Regions from separate parts of the Comamonas thiooxydans genome, predicted to be linked through region 3. Evidence: predicted binding sites of a transcription regulator. Region 3 holds the regulator's gene; each other region holds the start of a gene.

Evidence for each region. The regulator sigma-54, encoded in region 3, starts transcription at its own class of promoters, with help from an activator protein. The targets are predictions, from matches to a motif close to TGGCANGNAANCTGCTTT.
Region 1: CTR2_RS27305 (pilin) is a predicted target of sigma-54. The motif match lies at 3,072-3,089, and genes of this name have one in related genera.
Region 2: CTR2_RS09230 ([protein-PII] uridylyltransferase) is a predicted target of sigma-54. The motif match lies at 3,920-3,937, and genes of this name have one in related genera.

The regions. Positions count from the first base shown of each region.
Region 1 is NZ_AP026738.1:5,863,779-5,869,450, forward strand. It holds gene CTR2_RS27295 (M48 family metalloprotease) at 1-1,537, opposite strand, end outside; gene moaC (cyclic pyranopterin monophosphate synthase MoaC) at 1,738-2,205, shown strand; gene CTR2_RS27305 (pilin) at 2,435-3,034, opposite strand; gene CTR2_RS27310 (FHA domain-containing protein) at 3,225-3,941, opposite strand; gene ssb (single-stranded DNA-binding protein) at 4,258-4,806, opposite strand; gene CTR2_RS27320 (MFS transporter) at 5,056-5,672, opposite strand, start outside.
Region 2 is NZ_AP026738.1:1,998,135-2,003,806, forward strand. It holds gene asd (archaetidylserine decarboxylase) at 1-754, shown strand, start outside; gene CTR2_RS09225 (hypothetical protein) at 819-1,079, opposite strand; gene CTR2_RS09230 ([protein-PII] uridylyltransferase) at 1,154-3,796, opposite strand; gene map (type I methionyl aminopeptidase) at 3,987-4,799, opposite strand; gene purL (phosphoribosylformylglycinamidine synthase) at 4,979-5,672, shown strand, end outside.
Region 3 is NZ_AP026738.1:5,618,068-5,623,739, forward strand. It holds gene CTR2_RS26165 (S41 family peptidase) at 1-893, shown strand, start outside; gene CTR2_RS26170 (RNA polymerase factor sigma-54) at 897-2,498, opposite strand; gene lptB (LPS export ABC transporter ATP-binding protein) at 2,644-3,426, opposite strand; gene lptA (lipopolysaccharide transport periplasmic protein LptA) at 3,423-4,079, opposite strand; gene CTR2_RS26185 (thiol:disulfide interchange protein DsbA/DsbL) at 4,210-4,860, opposite strand; gene CTR2_RS26190 (SPOR domain-containing protein) at 4,973-5,672, opposite strand, start outside.

The sequences.
Region 1 (5,672 bases), 250 kb from region 3:
GCGCGGCCTTGAAGCGATCCACCGCTGCCGCGTAGTCGTAGTGCGCCACCTGGGCCTCTGCTTCGGCCCGCAGGGCTCGCATTTCCTGGCCCTGGCTGCGCCACACGCGCGCCAGCGTCTGCCAGGCCGAGCCATCGCGGGGGTGGTCCGTCACCCAGGTCTGCAAGGGGCTGGCCATGGAGCCAGCCTGGTTGAGCCTGAGCAGGATTTCGGTCTTGAGCAAGAGCTGCGGTCTGCGCGGCGCAACCCGCTCCACCACGTCAATCGTGGCCAGGCTTGGCCCGGCCTCGCGCGGCCCGACCTCACGTGGCCCGGCCAGATTGCCACTGGCCGGGCCCCTGGGTGCCGCCTCGGGCGCATTGCCGGACTGCAGTGGCAAGGCCGCCAAGGCCGCCTGCGGGTTGTCGGCCTTGAATTCAAGCTCGGCATTCAGCCATTTGGCTTGAATATTCGCTGGTGCGTTGCCCGCCGTCGCCGCGAGCAGCCGCTGCGCCATCTCGCGCGCCAGCGGCCAGTCGCGCAGATACATGGCGCTGAGCGTGGCCGCATAAAGCTGAGCGACCTGCTCGAACTGACTCAGGCTGGAAAAACTGCCGGAACGCGGCAGCCTGGCCCACTGGCGACGCACCTCGACACCGGGGTTGGAGATCACACGCGCGCGCGCCGACATCATCACATGCTCCAGCGTCGGCACAGGTTCAGCCGCGCGCTTGCCGGGCGGAATGCGCGAATCCATGTCCGCGATACGCTGCGTGGTCAGCGGGTGGCTGCGCAGATAGGGCCAGCTGCCGTTGTCATTGAGCCGGCTGGCCTGCTGCAGCTTGCCGAACATGCTCACAAAGCCCTGGGGCGCAAAACCGGCAGGAGACATCAGGCTGTAGCCCATGCGGTCCGCCTCGCTCTCCATGGCGCGCGAGAAATTCAGCTGGTTTTGCATCACCGCTGCCGGACCGCCCATCATGATGGCCATGGCCGCATCGGGGCTGCGCGTGGCCGCCAGGGCGCCCAGCAGCATGGAAGCCAGCATCAGCGGCGTCTGCTTGCCTTGCTGCGCCATCATGCGGGCAATGTGGCGCTGGGTGATGTGGCTGGTTTCATGGGCAATGACCGATGCCAGCTCATCGCCGCTGCTGACCACGCCGATCAGACCCAGATAGACGCCCATATAGCCGCCCGGCAGCGCAAACGCGTTGACCTGGCGATCCTTGCCCAGGAGCAGCGTCCAGGCAAAGCGCTCCTCCAGCTCGGGCGACAGCTCGCCATTCTTGCGTGCCGCATCCTGCAGATGCAGCCAGATGCCCTCTACGTACTCCTGCAGCACCGGGTCGTCCAGATAGTCCGGGTCGCGGTAAAGCTCGCGGACGATGGAATCGCCCAGACGCCGCTCCTCGCCCGTGGTCAGCGACGAGGCACCATCGCCCAGGGTCGGCAAGCCTGCCGCCTGCGCAGAGGAAGTCAATGGGGATACGGCCTGAATAGCTATCAAAACAGAAGCTGTCAGCGCTTTTAGAATATGAACTGTACGCAGTTTTGGCATCAAAAATGGCATGGCAATCACAGCATTGCCGACATACGGATCTTCCATATGCCGACCGTTCAACACCCCACTATGATGCCTTGATTGATGGATGCGGCGAGATGCCCGCCTGTGATGCCCAGGTATAGCCGCCACCCACCACCTACTCAACCTTGATTGCGCCGCAGAGCCGAACCCATCTGCCGCCGGAAAGAACCGCCATGTCCTCTCTTACCCACTTCGACGCCCAGGGCCAGGCCCATATGGTGGACGTCGGTGCCAAGCCCAGCACCCATCGCATCGCCGTGGCCGAAGGCCGCATCACCATGAAGCCCGAGACCCTGGCCATTGTGCAGGCCGGCACGGCCAAAAAAGGCGACGTGCTGGGCGTGGCCCGCATCGCCGCCATCATGGCCGCCAAAAAGACCAGCGACCTGATTCCGCTGTGCCATCCGCTGGCGTTGACGCGGGTGGCTGTGGAGTTTGAGATGTTGCCAGATGTATCTTCCGTTCGTTGTGTGGCTACCGTGGAAACGGTGGGACCTACAGGAGTCGAGATGGAGGCCCTCACAGCTGTTCAGGTGGCGCTGCTCACGGTCTATGACATGTGCAAAGCGGTAGATAAGGGCATGGTGATGGAGGGAGTTAGGGTAGTGGAGAAGCGGGGGGGGAAGTCCAGTTCCTTGTAAGGCAGCGGTCTTGTCCATCGCTCAGACAGGTGTTGATTCCAATGGTGGTTTCGTCAATATTGGTTGAAGGCCAAGCGCTGCCATTCAAGTGCTTGGCTCAAATGCGGCACCGACGGACCCACTGAATACAACAATGCCCTGCAGTTTCCACTGCAGGGCATTGTGTTGTGGTGTGCCAAGTACTGCTCAGAGATTCGGAATTCTGAGCAACACGGGACCAGACAGCAGATTAGGCGCTCTTCGAGGTGAAGGTCGTGCCGCCAGGGATCTTGCCCACAGAGCAGCTGCCGGGCAGCAGCTTCTTCAGCTGTGTCTTTGCGTCCTCAGAGGCCATGCACTTCATGCCGCCGATTTGCTGGCCGGTCAGGCCACCCTTGTTGGAGCCATCAGCCTGGATGTCTGCTGCGGCCAAGTCGGCCGTTGCAATGGGGGTGCCGTCCTTCTTCAGGGGAACGAAGTACAGGAACTCGCCTTCAGGAATACCCAGTTCGCCCTTGACATCCTTGAGCGTCAATTTAGCAACGCCAATGTCATTGGTTGCGATTTCCAGCACATATTTGCCTGCCACAGGCGTAGTACCCACTGCGGGAACTTCACAGCCCCAGCCACCAGGGCCGGGGTTTGTGGCAGACAGCGGATCCATGGATGTCTGATACTTGGCGGAAACATCGGAACGGCAGGCCGAGCCTTGCAAAACGACTTCTGCAAAACGGGATTTGGCCATGTAGCTCTGATAAGCCGGCAGCGCCACAGCAGCCAGAATACCGATGATCGCCACAACGATCATCAGTTCGATCAGGGTGAAACCCTTTTGAATGGAACGCTTCATGAAAAACTCCCTTGGTTGATGAAGTAACACTGTCCATCAAGCAAGCAGCGTGCCAATTACTCCACCTCAAGGTATCCCGAACAGAATGACACGATTGACAACATCTAGCAAACCTCAGATAACAAATTTGGCAGTTTGGTAGCGCGACTGACAAATTTGTCCGCCTGTAGCCCGGATTGGATCAGCGGCCTTAGTCAACGACAAAGCGCATGGTGCTGCCCGCCAAGTCCACCGTATCGCCATTGAGCAGCGGCACAGACAGAGGGCCCACCACCTGACCATTGAGCTTGAGGTCTTCGCTCGCACCTTCCAGTTGGGTGAGCACAAAGCCATGGGGCTTCTGAGTGATGGAGGCAATGGCTACACCGGGCTTGCCCAAAGTGGTAACCACCTTGAATAGAGGTATTTCCCTGCCGGCCAGGCTGCCGGTGAGCATGCGAATCACGGCGTGGCGCGCAGGCAGCGCGGTGAGCGAGCCCTGGATGGTGGAGCTGAAGCTGGAGATTTCGCCGAACCCGGAGGGGCTGGCGAGTTTGGCATAGCCACTGTCGGCCTCTTCGGAAATATGCGCCAACGCCTTTTTGCCGCCTTGGGCCGTTGGCGTATTCGTATCGGCAATCACGGTATCAAGAAAGCGGATTTTGTAGCGGCCAATGTCCAGCAGGTCGCCGTTGAGCAGGTCCTGCTTTTGGATGGCGCGACCGTTGACATAGGTGCCGTTGGTGCTGCGCAGGTCTTCAATGCAGACCTTGCCGCCGGAGATGGTGAGCACGGCATGCTCGCCGCTGACCGCCAGATTCTCGATCACGATGTCGTTGTAAGGACGACGACCCAAGGTCGTGCGCTCCTTGGTGAGCTGTACTTCCTTGATGACTGCGCCGTCGATTGAGATGACCAAAGTCGGCATGCTCGAAGCTCCTGAGGAAACGCCAAGTCCTGCTTGGCTGCACTGGCTAGGACCACTCCCACTTGAGTGTGTGATTCAGCGCTCAATCATTAATCGTAACTGGATGAAACGCGCTTGCATGCTGCATCTTATTTCACTAATTCGATGAAGCCAGCCATTCGATTGAAATTTTCAACCTTGCTGTCATTCGTCTGCAGCATCTTTGGAATCGCACCCGCAATCTATCAAGTCGCCATATAAGAAAAGCCCGCGCTCGTTGAAAGCGCGGGCTTTTTTGCAAATCTTTGCAAAGTGGCGGCAGCCACCTATCCGTGATTTAAAACGGGATGTCGTCATCCATGTCGTCAAACCCCGAGGCTGCGCGCTGGGGGGGAGGAGCCATGGGTGCAGGAGCAGGACGCTGCTGCATGGGTGCCGGTGCGGGACGCTGCTGCATGGGTGCGGGAGCCTGACGGCGGGGTGCTTCGTAGCTGCTTTCGCCGTAGCCATCATCGCTGCCGTAGCCGCCTTGCTGCTGACCACCACCCTGGCGGCTGCCCAGCATCTGCATGGCGTCGGCGCGGATTTCGGTGGCGTAGCGTTCCTGGCCGGAGGCCTGGTCGGTCCACTTGCGGGTGCGCAGGCTGCCTTCCACATAGACCTGACTGCCTTTGCGCAGGTACTGACCCACGATTTCGGCCAGTTTGCCGTTGAATACCACACGGTGCCATTCGGTGGCTTCGCGGTTTTCTCCGGTGTTCTTGTCGCGCCAGCGGTCCGTGGTGGCGATGGTCACATTGGCCACCTGATCGCCGCTGGGGAAGGTGCGCATTTCGGGGTCACGACCCAGATTGCCGACGATGATGACTTTGTTGACGGATGCCATAGAGATACCTTTTCAAAAAGTGGTCCGGGCTATTGGGAAAGGTCCCGAACCAATGAACTTCGTATTTTGCCCCAAGCCAGCCATGAGGAGCACGGGATTTCCCGATATCCCATCACTGCAATACATGGTGCAGGGGCCACTGCGCGCGAGCAGCCGAGCAGGGGCAGCCCCGCTGCGAGGGCTGCGTCCCCCTCCGCGTAGCAGAGAGGGGGAAGGCGGGGCCGCCTAGGCGCACAGCGCCGCTGTAAGTCAGTGACGCCCCACCGGGCGCAGCGGCCAGGTCACGACCAGCCACAGGGCAACGAGCACCGCCGTCATGATGAACAAGCCCGGCACGCCCGCAAATTTGGCGACTGCACCACCGACAGCGCCACCGGCAAACAGGCCCAGCGACTGCAGCGTGTTGTAGGCACCCAATGCCGCACCGCGCAGCGGCGCCGGCGCCATGCGCGAGACCAGGCTTGGCTGGGTGGCTTCAAGCGCATTGAAGCCGCAGAAGAACAGAAACATCAGCAGCGCCATGCACCAGACCGTAGGAATGGTACCGCTGACGGCCAGCATGCCCAGACCGATCTGCACGACCAGTACCAGGCCAATGGCTCCCAGCAAGGCCTTGCGCAGCTTGCCCTTGCGCTCCATGGAGAACAGCAGGCCCATGGCCAGAAAGGACAGCAGCACGGCCGGCAGATAGATATGCCAGTGCTGCTCCTTGGCCAGACCGGCTTGCACCAGCATGGCCGGCACGGCCACCCACATGGACATCTGCACGGTATGCAGGATGAAGACGCCAAAATTCAGGCGCAGCAGATCCTTCTGGCCCAGCAGCTCGCTGAACCTGCCCTTGGGCGCATCGGCATGTTGCCTGG
Region 2 (5,672 bases), 2.3 Mb from region 3:
CATTCGTCGCTTTATCCAGCGCTACAAGGTGAACATGGCCGAGGCATCCAATCCCGACCCTGCTGCCTACAAGACCTTCAATGCCTTTTTCACACGTGCGCTCAAGGACGGTGTTCGTCCTCTGGCGCAGGCGGACTGGATTTGCCCAGTAGATGGTGCGATCAGTCAGTTCGGCAGGATCGAAGGCGAGCAGATCTTTCAAGCCAAGGGGCATCAATACAGTGCGACTGCCCTGGTGGGAGGGGATGCGGCTCTGGCCCGTCAGTTCGATAACGGCAGCTTTGCCACGATCTATCTGAGCCCGCGCGACTATCACCGCATTCATATGCCCTGTGCCGGCAAGTTGCGCAGCATGACCTATGTGCCAGGGGATCTGTTCTCGGTGAACCCGGTTACCGCACGTGGCGTACCCGGCTTGTTCGCGCGCAACGAGCGCGTGGTCTGCGTGTTCGATACCGACCATGGGCCATTCGTGCTGGTGCTGGTGGGTGCGACGATCGTGGGCAGCATGGCAACGGTGTGGCACGGCCTGGTCAACCCGCCGCGCCCAGGCCATATCAAGACCTGGAATTACGAAGGTGCCGAAGCGGTGACGCTGGCTAGAGGCGAGGAGATGGGCCGCTTTCAGCTCGGCTCCACAGTGGTCATGCTGTTTCCTCAAGCTGCAGGCCTGCAGTTCAATCCGCAGTGGCAGCCGGCGGCGCCGGTGCAACTGGGTCAGGTCATGGGCAATGCCCAGATCAAACTGGGCTGACAGCCGGGTTCCATAGAAAAAGCCGCTGATGCCATGAGCTCAGCGGCTTTCTTGTTTTGAGGGATCAAAGAAACCAGGTCAGCGGCTCGGGCCGGCGTTCGGTGGTGAACACCGTGGGGGCAAGACTCAGGCGATCGGGCTTGACCGGGTCGTCGTGACCTCGGAGGTAGACCATCAGTTCGCGTCTGCGCAAGATGACATGGCTGACGATTTCGCGTCGGCCATTCTGAGTGACCTCGGTGCCGGGCCGAAACAACGGCATATGAAACAGGCCACTGCGTGTGGTGGGCGGCGATGCCGCAACTTCATTGGAGGCGAGCTGCATGGGCTTTCCGTAGTAGTGGTGAGTGCTTATCGGCAGCGAATCATCAAACTAAAGCCCGAATTACCGGGGCAGGTTCAACCGGGCTGGGCCAGGGCCTTGAGCAGCTCGGTCTCCATGCGCAACTGGCTGTTGTTGTCCTGCAGCTCTGGGCCTTCGATGAGGAAGGTGTCTTCCACGCGCTCGCCCAGGGTGCTGATCTTTGCCAGATGCACGCTGATATGGTGCTGGGCCAGGATGCGGGCAATGATGTAGAGCAGGCCGGCGCGGTCTGACGCGGAGATGGACAGCAGCCAGTGCTGGGCTTTTTCATCGGGGCGCAGGATGACCCGCGGAGCGAATGGAAAGCTTTTGACGCGGCGCGACAGCCGTCTTTGCGATGGCGTGGGCAGAGGACCGCCCTGCAGCAGGGTCTGGGTCAGATCGCTTTCCACCATGTGCATGAGTTCGCGGTACTGCTCCTGCATGGTGGGGGCGACGACCTGGAAGGTGTCCAGTGCGTAACCGTTGTTGGCCGTGTGCACGCGCGCATCGAGAATGGAAAATCCGGCCCGGTCGAAGTAGCTGCAGATGCGGGCAAACAGATCGGGCTGGTCGGGTGCGTAGACCAGCACTTGCAGGCCTTCGCCGGCCAGCGACCGCCGGGCGCGCACCACGGGCTTGCCCTGACCCACATGGCGTGAGAGATGGCGGGTATGCCAGGCGATGTCGGCCGCTTCATGGCGCATGAAGTAGCTCACATCCAGTGTCTCCCAGAGTTTCTTGTGGGACTCGAAGGGCTGGGCAGACAGGGCCAGTTGCACCAGCGCCTCACGCTTGCGGGCTTCGATTTCGGCGGCGGCATCCGGGGCGCGACCACCCAGCACGCGCAGGGTCAGGCGGTAGGTGTCTTCCAGCAGCTTGCCTTTCCAGGCACTCCAGACCTTGGGGCTGGTGCCGCGAATGTCGGCCACCGTCAGCAGGTACAAGGCAGTGAGCTTGCGCTCGTTGCCGACGCGTTCGGCAAAGGCGCGAATCACATCGGGGTCGGACAAGTCCTGCTTCTGGGCCACCTGGCTCATGGTCAGGTGTTCGCGTACCAGAAACTCGACCAGCTCCGCATCGGCCTTGTCGATCTGGTGGGCGCGGCAAAAACGCTTGACTTCGACGGCGCCGATCACGGAGTGATCGCCACCTCGGCCTTTGCCGATATCGTGGAAGAGGGCCGCCAGATACAGGATCCAGGGCTTGTCCCAGCCTGCGGCGAGCTGGGAGCAGAACGGATACTCATGGACATGCTCGGCCATGAAGAAGCGGCGCACATTGCGCAGCACCATCAGAATGTGCTGGTCCACGGTGTAGACGTGGAACAGATCATGCTGCATCTGTCCCACGATGCGGCGGAAGGGCCAGAGATAGCGGCCCAGTACCGAGGTCTGATTCATCAACCGGATGGCATGGGTGATGCCGCGCGGCTGCTGCAGGATTTTCATGAAGGTGGCGCGATTGACCGGATCGCGACGGAAAGCACTGTCCATCACATCTCGGCTGGCATACAGCGCACGCAGGGTGCGTGTCGACAGTCCCGTCAATCCCTCATGCTGCTCATACATGAGAAAGGTTTCGAGAATGGCATGCGGGTCGCGCTCGTACAGATCGTCGCTGACTACCTCGATGGTGCCGGCCTTCTCGCAAAAGCGATCATTGAGCTGAATCAGTTCGTGCGAGCCGGGGTTCAGGCGCTCCTCGATGCTCATGCGCACGATCTGGCACAGCTGGGTCACCGCCTTGGCGGCCCAGTAATAGTGGCGCATCAGGGTCTCGCCAGCGCGCATGGCCAGCTTGCGGCCCTCCGGCGTGGTGGAGCGGTAGCCAAAGGCTTCGGCCACGGCGGTCTGCAGGTCAAAGACCAGCCTGTCCTCATGGCGGCCGGCAGCAGCATGCAGGCGTGCACGGATCAGGCTGAGCAGGGACTCGTTGGATTCGAGCTGCTGGACCTCGAAATGGGTGATCAGGTCTTGCTCAGCCAGCTCATGCCAGCTGTTGCCGAAGCCTGCGGCCTTGGCCAGCCAGAGCATGGTGTGCAGATCGCGCAGCCCGCCGGGCGATTCCTTGCAGTTGGGCTCAAGCGAATAGGGCGTGAAGTCGTATTTGGCGTGGCGCTGGCGCATCTCCAGTAGCTTGCCTTCGACAAAAGCCTTGGGATCAAGTTGCGCGCGGAACTGCAGCTCGAAGTCGGCAAACAAGGTCTTGCTGCCGGTGATGCGACGTGACTCCAGCATGGCGGTCTGCACCGTCAGGTCCTGCGCGGCCTCCTGCAGACATTCGGCGATGCTGCGAACGCTGGAGCCGATTTCTAGGCCGACATCCCAGCAACTGCTGATGAACTGCTCGATGCTGCTCGCAAATTCCACAGCTGGCTGTGCACTGCTTTGGGGCAGCAGCACCAACACATCGATGTCCGAGTATGGGAAGAGTTGGGCGCGTCCATAGCCACCCACGGCCAGCAGGGCCGAGCCCTGCGGCATCTGCGCGCGTTGCCAGAGGGTGCGCAGCAGACCATCGGCGAGTTCACTGAAATGGTGCAGCACTCCGCGCACGCTGCGTCTGCCCAGTGTGGGGTTGCGCAGCAACTCCATCTGCCGGGCCTTGGCCTCGCGGTATTGCTCGCGCAGGCTCTGTAGCGAGGAGAGGTCGGAGGCGTCGGCAGGGTTGGCGTAGGAGTGGGCAGAGGAGGTCATGCGCAGTAGAAAAAAGCGTTTCAACAGGGCAAGTGCTTGAGCGTCACCTTAACCCAACTGACTTGGGCTTGAGGCCTGTGATGGCAAAAAGATGAGCGCCTGGCGCTTGCAGCATAAGCTCTACAAGCAAAAAATATGCCGCATCCGGCTTTGGCCGGATGCGGCATGCAGATCAGCGGCAGCAGCGCGTTCAGGTGCGGATGGCCGTGATGAAGTCGGGCGGAGTGGGCGAGCCATCGGACCAGGTCAGCACGTCATAGCCGGTCTTGGTGACGGCCAGCATCAGCTCCCACTGGGCGGTCAGGCTGCGGTCCTTGGTGACCACGGTCCAGCCGTCGGGCATGGCCTTGATGTCGCGCTTGCCCAGATTCAGCATGGGCTCGATGGTGAAGACCATGCCTTCTTCCAGCACCACGCCTTCGCCAGGGCGGCCGTAGTGCAGCACCTGGGGCTCGTCGTGGAACACCTTGCCGATGCCGTGGCCGCAGTATTCACGCACCACGGACAGATTGTTGCTCTCCGCATAGGTCTGGATGGCGTGGCCGATATCGCCCAGCGTGGCACCGGGCCTGACCTGGGCGATGCCCTTCCACATGGCTTCAAACGTGAGCCTGGACAGGCGCTTGGCGGCAATCGTGCCTTCGCCAATGATGAACATGCGGCTGTTGTCGCCGAACCAGCCGTCTTCGGTGATGATGGTCACGTCGACATTGACGATATCGCCCTTCTTCAAAGGCTTGTCGTTGGGGATGCCGTGGCACACCACATGGTTGACCGAGGTGCAGACATAGGCCGGGTAGGGCGTCATGCCTGGAGGCTGATAGCCCAGGCAGGCCGTCTTGGTGCCTTGCTCGGCCATGCGCTTGGCACACAGATCGTCGATCTGCTGGGTGGTGATGCCGGGTTTGATGTGGGGGGTGATGTAGTCCAGCACATCCGAAGCAAAGCGGCCTGCAACGCGCATGCGCTCGATGTCTTCGGGGGTCTTCAGTGTGATGCTCATGGGCGCAATTATCCCATTGCGCGCTTGAACATGCAGGGCTTGTGGGTGTGAGCATTCGGACTAACCCCGAGGCACGGTAAAATCCGAGGCTCACCGAATTCAGCGCTTTGGCCCGGTCCTCTCAGGCAGGGGATTGGCCAGGACGCTTTTCAACAGCCTTCACATAAACAGGCCGCCACGTGACATTGCATCTGACACAGTTTGAGGGTGGAAACGCCCTGAGCTCGTTCCGCGCCCAACAGCTTCTGACCGATCTGGTCGCCATCCACCCCAAGATCACCGGCGTATCTGCACGCTTTGTGCACCTGGTTGCCACCGAGGGCGCAGTTGCGCCCGCATTGCAAGAGCGCCTGTCGGCGCTCTTGACTTATGGAGACCCCTATACGGGCAGCGCTGAAGGCCTGGCCTTCATCGTCACCCCCCGTCTGGGCACCATCTCTCCCTGGGCTTCCAAGGCGACCGATATCGCCCGCAACTGCGGCCTGAATGTGTTCCGTGTGGAGCGCATGACCGAGTATCGCGTGGACATGAAGTCCGGCCTGCTGGGCGGCAAGCCCGAGCTGTCGACAGAGCAAACTGCTCAGGTTGCCGCTTTGCTGCACGACCGTATGACCGAGTCCGTGTTTGCGACACGCGCTGAGGCCGAGCAGCTGTTCACCACCCTGGCTGCACAGCCCATGGAGTTTGTGGATGTGCTGGGCGGTGGCCGCGCTGCGCTGGAAACCGCGAACAAGCAATGGGGCCTGGCCCTGGCCGAAGACGAGATCGAGTATCTGGTCAACGCTTTCAACGACCTCAAGCGCAATCCCACGGACGTGGAGCTGATGATGTTCGCGCAGGCCAACTCCGAGCATTGCCGCCACAAGATCTTCA
Region 3 (5,672 bases):
AGCGCGGCGGCGCGCAACTGCCCGTGCAAAATCTGACCAGCACCAATATCACCAACACCCCGGTGCCGCAGTCGCGAGTGCTCACGCTAAACAGCGGTGCACGTGCTGGCTACATCGTCTTCAATGACCATGTGCTGCCCGCCGAAGGTCAGCTGGTCACCGCCATTTCCAATCTGCGCAACCAGAACGTGAGCGATTTAGTGCTGGATCTGCGCTACAACGGCGGTGGTTTTCTGTTCATCGCTGCAGAGCTGGCAACCATGATTGCGGGCAGCACGCAAACGGCTGGCAAGACTTTCGAGACGCTGCAATACAACGCACGCCGCAGCGCAGAAACGCAGGTGACGCCGTTTTATGGCAGCTCCTGCTTTCCCATCAACAACGAATGCAGCAATATTCAGCCCTTGCCCACACTCAACCTGAAGCGGGTGTATGTCCTAGCGCAATCGGGCACGTGCTCGGCCAGTGAGGCACTGATCAATGGCCTGCGCGGTGTGGATGTGGAAGTCATCCTGATTGGAGGCACGACCTGCGGCAAGCCTTATGGTTTTACGGCCAAGGACAACTGCGGCATCAGTTACTTCCCTATCGAGTTTGCCGGTATCAATGCCAAAGGCTTTGGCGACTACGCCGACGGTTTTACACCGGGCAATGGTCCAACACAGCGCTATGTGCCCGGTTGCAGCGTGCCCGATGATTTAGACCATGCACTGGGTGACCCGCAGGAAGGCATGCTGGCTGCCGCCATGAACCATATCAGCACGGGCTTGTGCCCCGCTCAGCCTTTTGCTGCCACAGCCCGCAAGCGCAGTGTCAGCCCTGATCCGAATGCTGCGCCTCTTACGCTCCGGCGCAACCCGGCACGCAACAACCGCCTGCTGCTGCCGCACTAAGTCTTAGAGCGCCTTGCGCAGCGTGGTCGTCGGTATCTTGAGCTGCTCGCGGTATTTGGCGACGGTGCGACGCGCGCACTCGATGCCCTGCTCCTTGAGCATATCGGCCAGCTTGGCGTCCGATAGCGGCTTCCTGGCATCTTCGGCATCGACAAACTGCTTGATCAGCGCACGCACGGCCGTGCTGGAGGCGCTGCCGCCGGTTTCCGTGCCCAGGCCCGAACCGAAGAAATACTTGAGCTCGAAGGTGCCCTGGGGCGTGGCCATGTACTTGGCGGTGGTCACACGGCTGATGGTGGACTCGTGCAGGCCCAGCGTGTCTGCGATATCGCGCAGCACCAGCGGTCGCATGGCCAGCTCACCATGCACAAAGAAGTTCTTCTGCCGCTCCACGATGGCTTCGGAGACCCGCAAGATGGTGTCGAAGCGCTGCTGGATGTTCTTGATGAACCAGCGCGCCTCCTGCAGTTGCTGCTGCAGCGCCGCATGGCCGTCGCTGTTCTTGTGGCGGCGCAGCACGCTGGCATAGATGTCATGCACGCGCAGACGCGGCATGACCTCGGGGTTGAGCTGCACGGAAAAGTCCGCCCGGCCCGAGCCGGCCCGCACCGGGCGCACGATGACATCGGGCACCACGATATGGCGTTCCACGTCGACAAAGCGGCGCCCCGGACGCGGCTCCAGCCTGGCGATCAGGGCCATGGCCTCGCGCAGTTGCTCCTCGCGCGCGCCGCACAGGCTGGTGAGCTTGCGCAGATCGCGCCGCGCCAGCAGGTCCATGGGCTGCGCGCAGATGGCCTGCGCCAGCAGCAGCCGGTTCATATGCGCCTCGGTCGTGCCCTCATCCTCGGCGGTGCGGATGAGATCGCGCAGCTGCAGCTGCAGGCACTCGGCCAGATCACGCGCGCCCACGCCCACGGGCTCCAGGCTTTGCAGCAGCTTCAGCGCAATGGCAAAGTGCTGCTCCAGCTCCTCGCGCTCTTCGAGGTCGTCGCCGGCCAGGCTCTGCGCCAGCTCCTGCAGGGAATCCTCGAGATAGCCGTCGTCACTGAGCGACTCGATGAGAAAGCGCAGTGCCGCCATGTCCGCCGCGCCCAGATGCAGGCTCAGCGCCTGACGATGGAGAAAGTCGGTCAGGCTCTGGTGCTCGCGCGCCAGATCGATGGCATCGGTTTCGTCATCGCCATCGCGGTTGCGCGTGGAGCTGCTGGCCGAGGGGGTATCCCACTCGCTGCTGGATTCGCCGCCCCATTCCCCGTCCTGGCCGTCCATGCCGTCGGCCTCCCAGTTCAGCGTTTCAGGGGTTTCGGGGTTTGGTGCTTCCGCTACTGTTTCAGTAGCTGATTGCGCTTGCGATGCTTCCTTTTCAGCATGAATTCCATCTGAAGTGCTGTATTCATTAACGCTAGCAGCTACATCTGCAGGAGCATCACCCGTAGTTTCGGCCTCATCGCCCGCACGCTCCAGAAAAGGGTTGTCGACCAGCATCTGCTCGACTTCCTGCGCCAGCTCCAGAGTGGAGAGCTGCAGCAGCTGAATGGATTGCTGCAGCTGCGGCGTCAGCGATAAATGCTGCGAAACGCGTAGCGAGAGACCTGGCTTCATCGAGGCGCGGCTCCCAGACAATCATTGCAAACGCGCGCAGTGCCATGGGTTTGCCGCCGGGCTGCCCCAAGGCAAGCCTCGGCGCAGCCGGTCAGGAACCCTTCTGGGGGCAGCGACCACACAAAGTGAGGGAGCGTGGAGGTCATCACATTCTGAAATGTTCGCCCAGATAGACGCGGCGCACATCGGCGTTCTCCACGATCTCCTCGGGCGTGCCTTCGGCCAGCACATGGCCGTCGCTGATGATGAAGGCGTGGTCGCAGATGCCCAGCGTCTCGCGCACATTGTGGTCGGTGATCAGCACGCCTATGCCGCGCTCCTTGAGGAAGCCGATGATGCGCTGGATCTCGATCACCGCAATCGGGTCGATGCCGGCAAACGGCTCGTCAAGCAGAATGAAGCGCGGTTGCGTGGCCAGGGCGCGGGCAATTTCCACGCGACGGCGCTCACCACCGGACAGCGCCAGCGCCGGCGACTGGCGCAGATGCTCGACGCGCAGCTCCTGCAGCAGGCCGGTGAGGCGCTTTTCGATCTCGTCGCGCGTCAGCGCCTTGCCCTGCTCGTCCTTTTGCAGCTCCAGCACGGCGCGCACATTGTCTTCCACGCTGAGCTTGCGAAAGATGGAGGCTTCCTGGGGCAGATAGGACAGGCCCAGGCGCGAACGCTGGTGAATCGGCATGCCGCCCACCGGCTGGCCGTCGATGAAGATCTCGCCGCCGTCGCTGCGCACCAGGCCCACGATCATGTAGAACGATGTGGTCTTGCCCGCACCGTTGGGGCCGAGCAAACCGACCACCTCGCCTTTTTGCACGGACAGGGACACATCCTTGACCACCTTGCGGCTGCCGTAGGACTTGGCCAGATGCTTGGCCTCCAGGCGGCTGTCGGACTCGCCGCTGCGGCTGCTGGAGAAAGTCGGCTCGCTCATTTCTTCTCGTCGGCTTTCTCGCCGCCCAGCGTCATGCTCTGGCGCAGCTGCGTGGCAGGTGTTGCAGGCTTGGGCTGTGCCCCCGGCGTACCGTCCTTGGGCGCCATGATGGCGCGCACACGGCCGCCCTGCCCCACGGAGGAACTCGGCAGGCCGCCGCTGGTCTTCTGACCATCGACGGTATAGACGTCGGTGATGTTGTTGTAGACGATGATGGAGCCCGTGACCTGATCACTGAGCTGACCGCCACGGTAGCGGCGCATCTCGCCACGACGGATGAACTTGACGATGTCGGCCTTGCCGTCGTACTCGATGACTTCGCCTTCGCCCTCGATGAACTCCTCGGGCTGACCGGCCACGGTATCGCGCTTCTGACGGAAGAACGCCCGCTTGCCTGCCTCGGCCTTGATCACACCGTACTGATAGCCCTCGGCGTCCTGCCGCACATCGAGCTGGGCGCCGCGCAGCACGATGGAGCCCTTGGTCATCACCACATTGCCGGTGAAGACGCTGGTCTGCTGCAGCTCGTCATGACGCAACGCGTCCGCCTCGATATTCATGGGCTTGGCGCTGTCGGCTTTTTCGGCATGGACAATGCCGGTCGCTGCTGCCAGGGCGCAGGCCAGCGCAAGAGGTAGGAGTGTTTTTTTCATGGAAGGCACGTTTCTTGCATCCATTGTAGTCATTCCCTTTTTGCAACTTGCGTAAAAAACACCCACAAAAAAGCCCGCACGGCGGCGGGCTTGTTGGGCGTCAAACGTCACTGGCGTCTGCTGCCTAATCTCAGGCCTTGCGGCTGGAGGCGACCAGCGCATTGACCACGCGCAGCACATTGTCCATATTGCCGGCCTTGGTGCCGTCCGTGTAGTAGCGGCCGGCCACACCCATGGCGGGCACGCCTTCCACGTCATATTCGTTTTGCAGCTGAGCAGCCTTGCGCGCCTGATTGGCCACGGTGAAGGAGTTGTAGACCTCCTTGAACTTGGCCAGATCCACGCCCTGCTTGCCCACCCAGTCAAGGATGGCGTCATCGGTCTTGAGCAGATTGCGATCCACGTGGATGGTGCGGAACACCTTGGCGTGCAACTGGGGCAGCAGGTTCATACCCTCCAGGGCGTAGTACAGCTTTTGCTGGGGCACGAAAGAGGCATTGAAAGCCACGGGCACGCGGCGCACCACCACATCGGCAGGCTGGCCCTTTGCCCAGGCTTCGAACTGGGGCTCGAAGGCATTGCAATGCGGGCAGCTGTACCAGAAGAACTCGACCACCTCGACCTTGCCGGCCGGCGCGCTCACGCTGGCGGGCTTGCCGAGCTTGATGTAGTCCTTGCCTTCCTTGGGCGCAGCGCCCTGGGCCCAGCTGGAGGAGGCACCCAGACTCAGGGCACCGGCAGCAGCTGCCGAGGCAGCCAGAGAGAATTCGCGACGTTTCATCTAAACAAACTCCTGTATCAGGTCTGCAGTATCAGAGCCAACAGGCCCAAAAAAGTTCAGCGTTGTCAAAACTACCGATGGCACGAGCCTGAGACCTCAAGCAAGGGCCTGGTTATCTAGCCGCGCGCACCAGGGTCGAGTCCACGCCCGCACCGTCGAGCTTGCCCTTGAGCTGCTCGGCGTCGTCACGCTTGCTGAACGGCCCCACGCGCACGCGGAAAACGGTGATGCCGTTCTGCTCACGCTCGCTGATGCGCGACTCCCAGCCCAGCATGGCCAGCTTGGCACGCTGCGCTTCCGCTTCGCTCTGGCCACGGAAAGCACCGGCCTGCACAAAGTAGTTGAATGCAGAGTCCGAAGAGGATGCCGTCTGCGCGGCCGCCTTTTCCTTGTCTGCACGCGCCTTGTCGGCCTTGTCGGCGGCGGCGGAGCGTTCTTTGACCAGATCACCCAGCGGATCACCCGGTGCGGGCTTGGCAGGCTTCTCCGGCGTAGAAGGTGGTGGCGGCGTGGTGACTCCGCCGGTAGCAGTAGGTTGTACCGCAGGCGTAGGCGGCGACACCGTCACGTCGCTCGGAGGAACTGGTGGTGTCACCGGGGGCGGTGCAGGCTGGCGGCTCTGCAGTGGTGCGTTGGGGTCCCAGTTCTTGTTGCGCTCGGCCTCAGCCGCATCGCGCTGAGTGTTGTTTCCACCCTTGTTGAGGAAGGGCACCGGCACCTTGGTCACATAGATGGCCACGGCCAGGGCCGCAGCCAGACCGATGACCATGCCAAAGATAAGCCCCAGGATGGTTCCACCGCGTTGCTGGTTC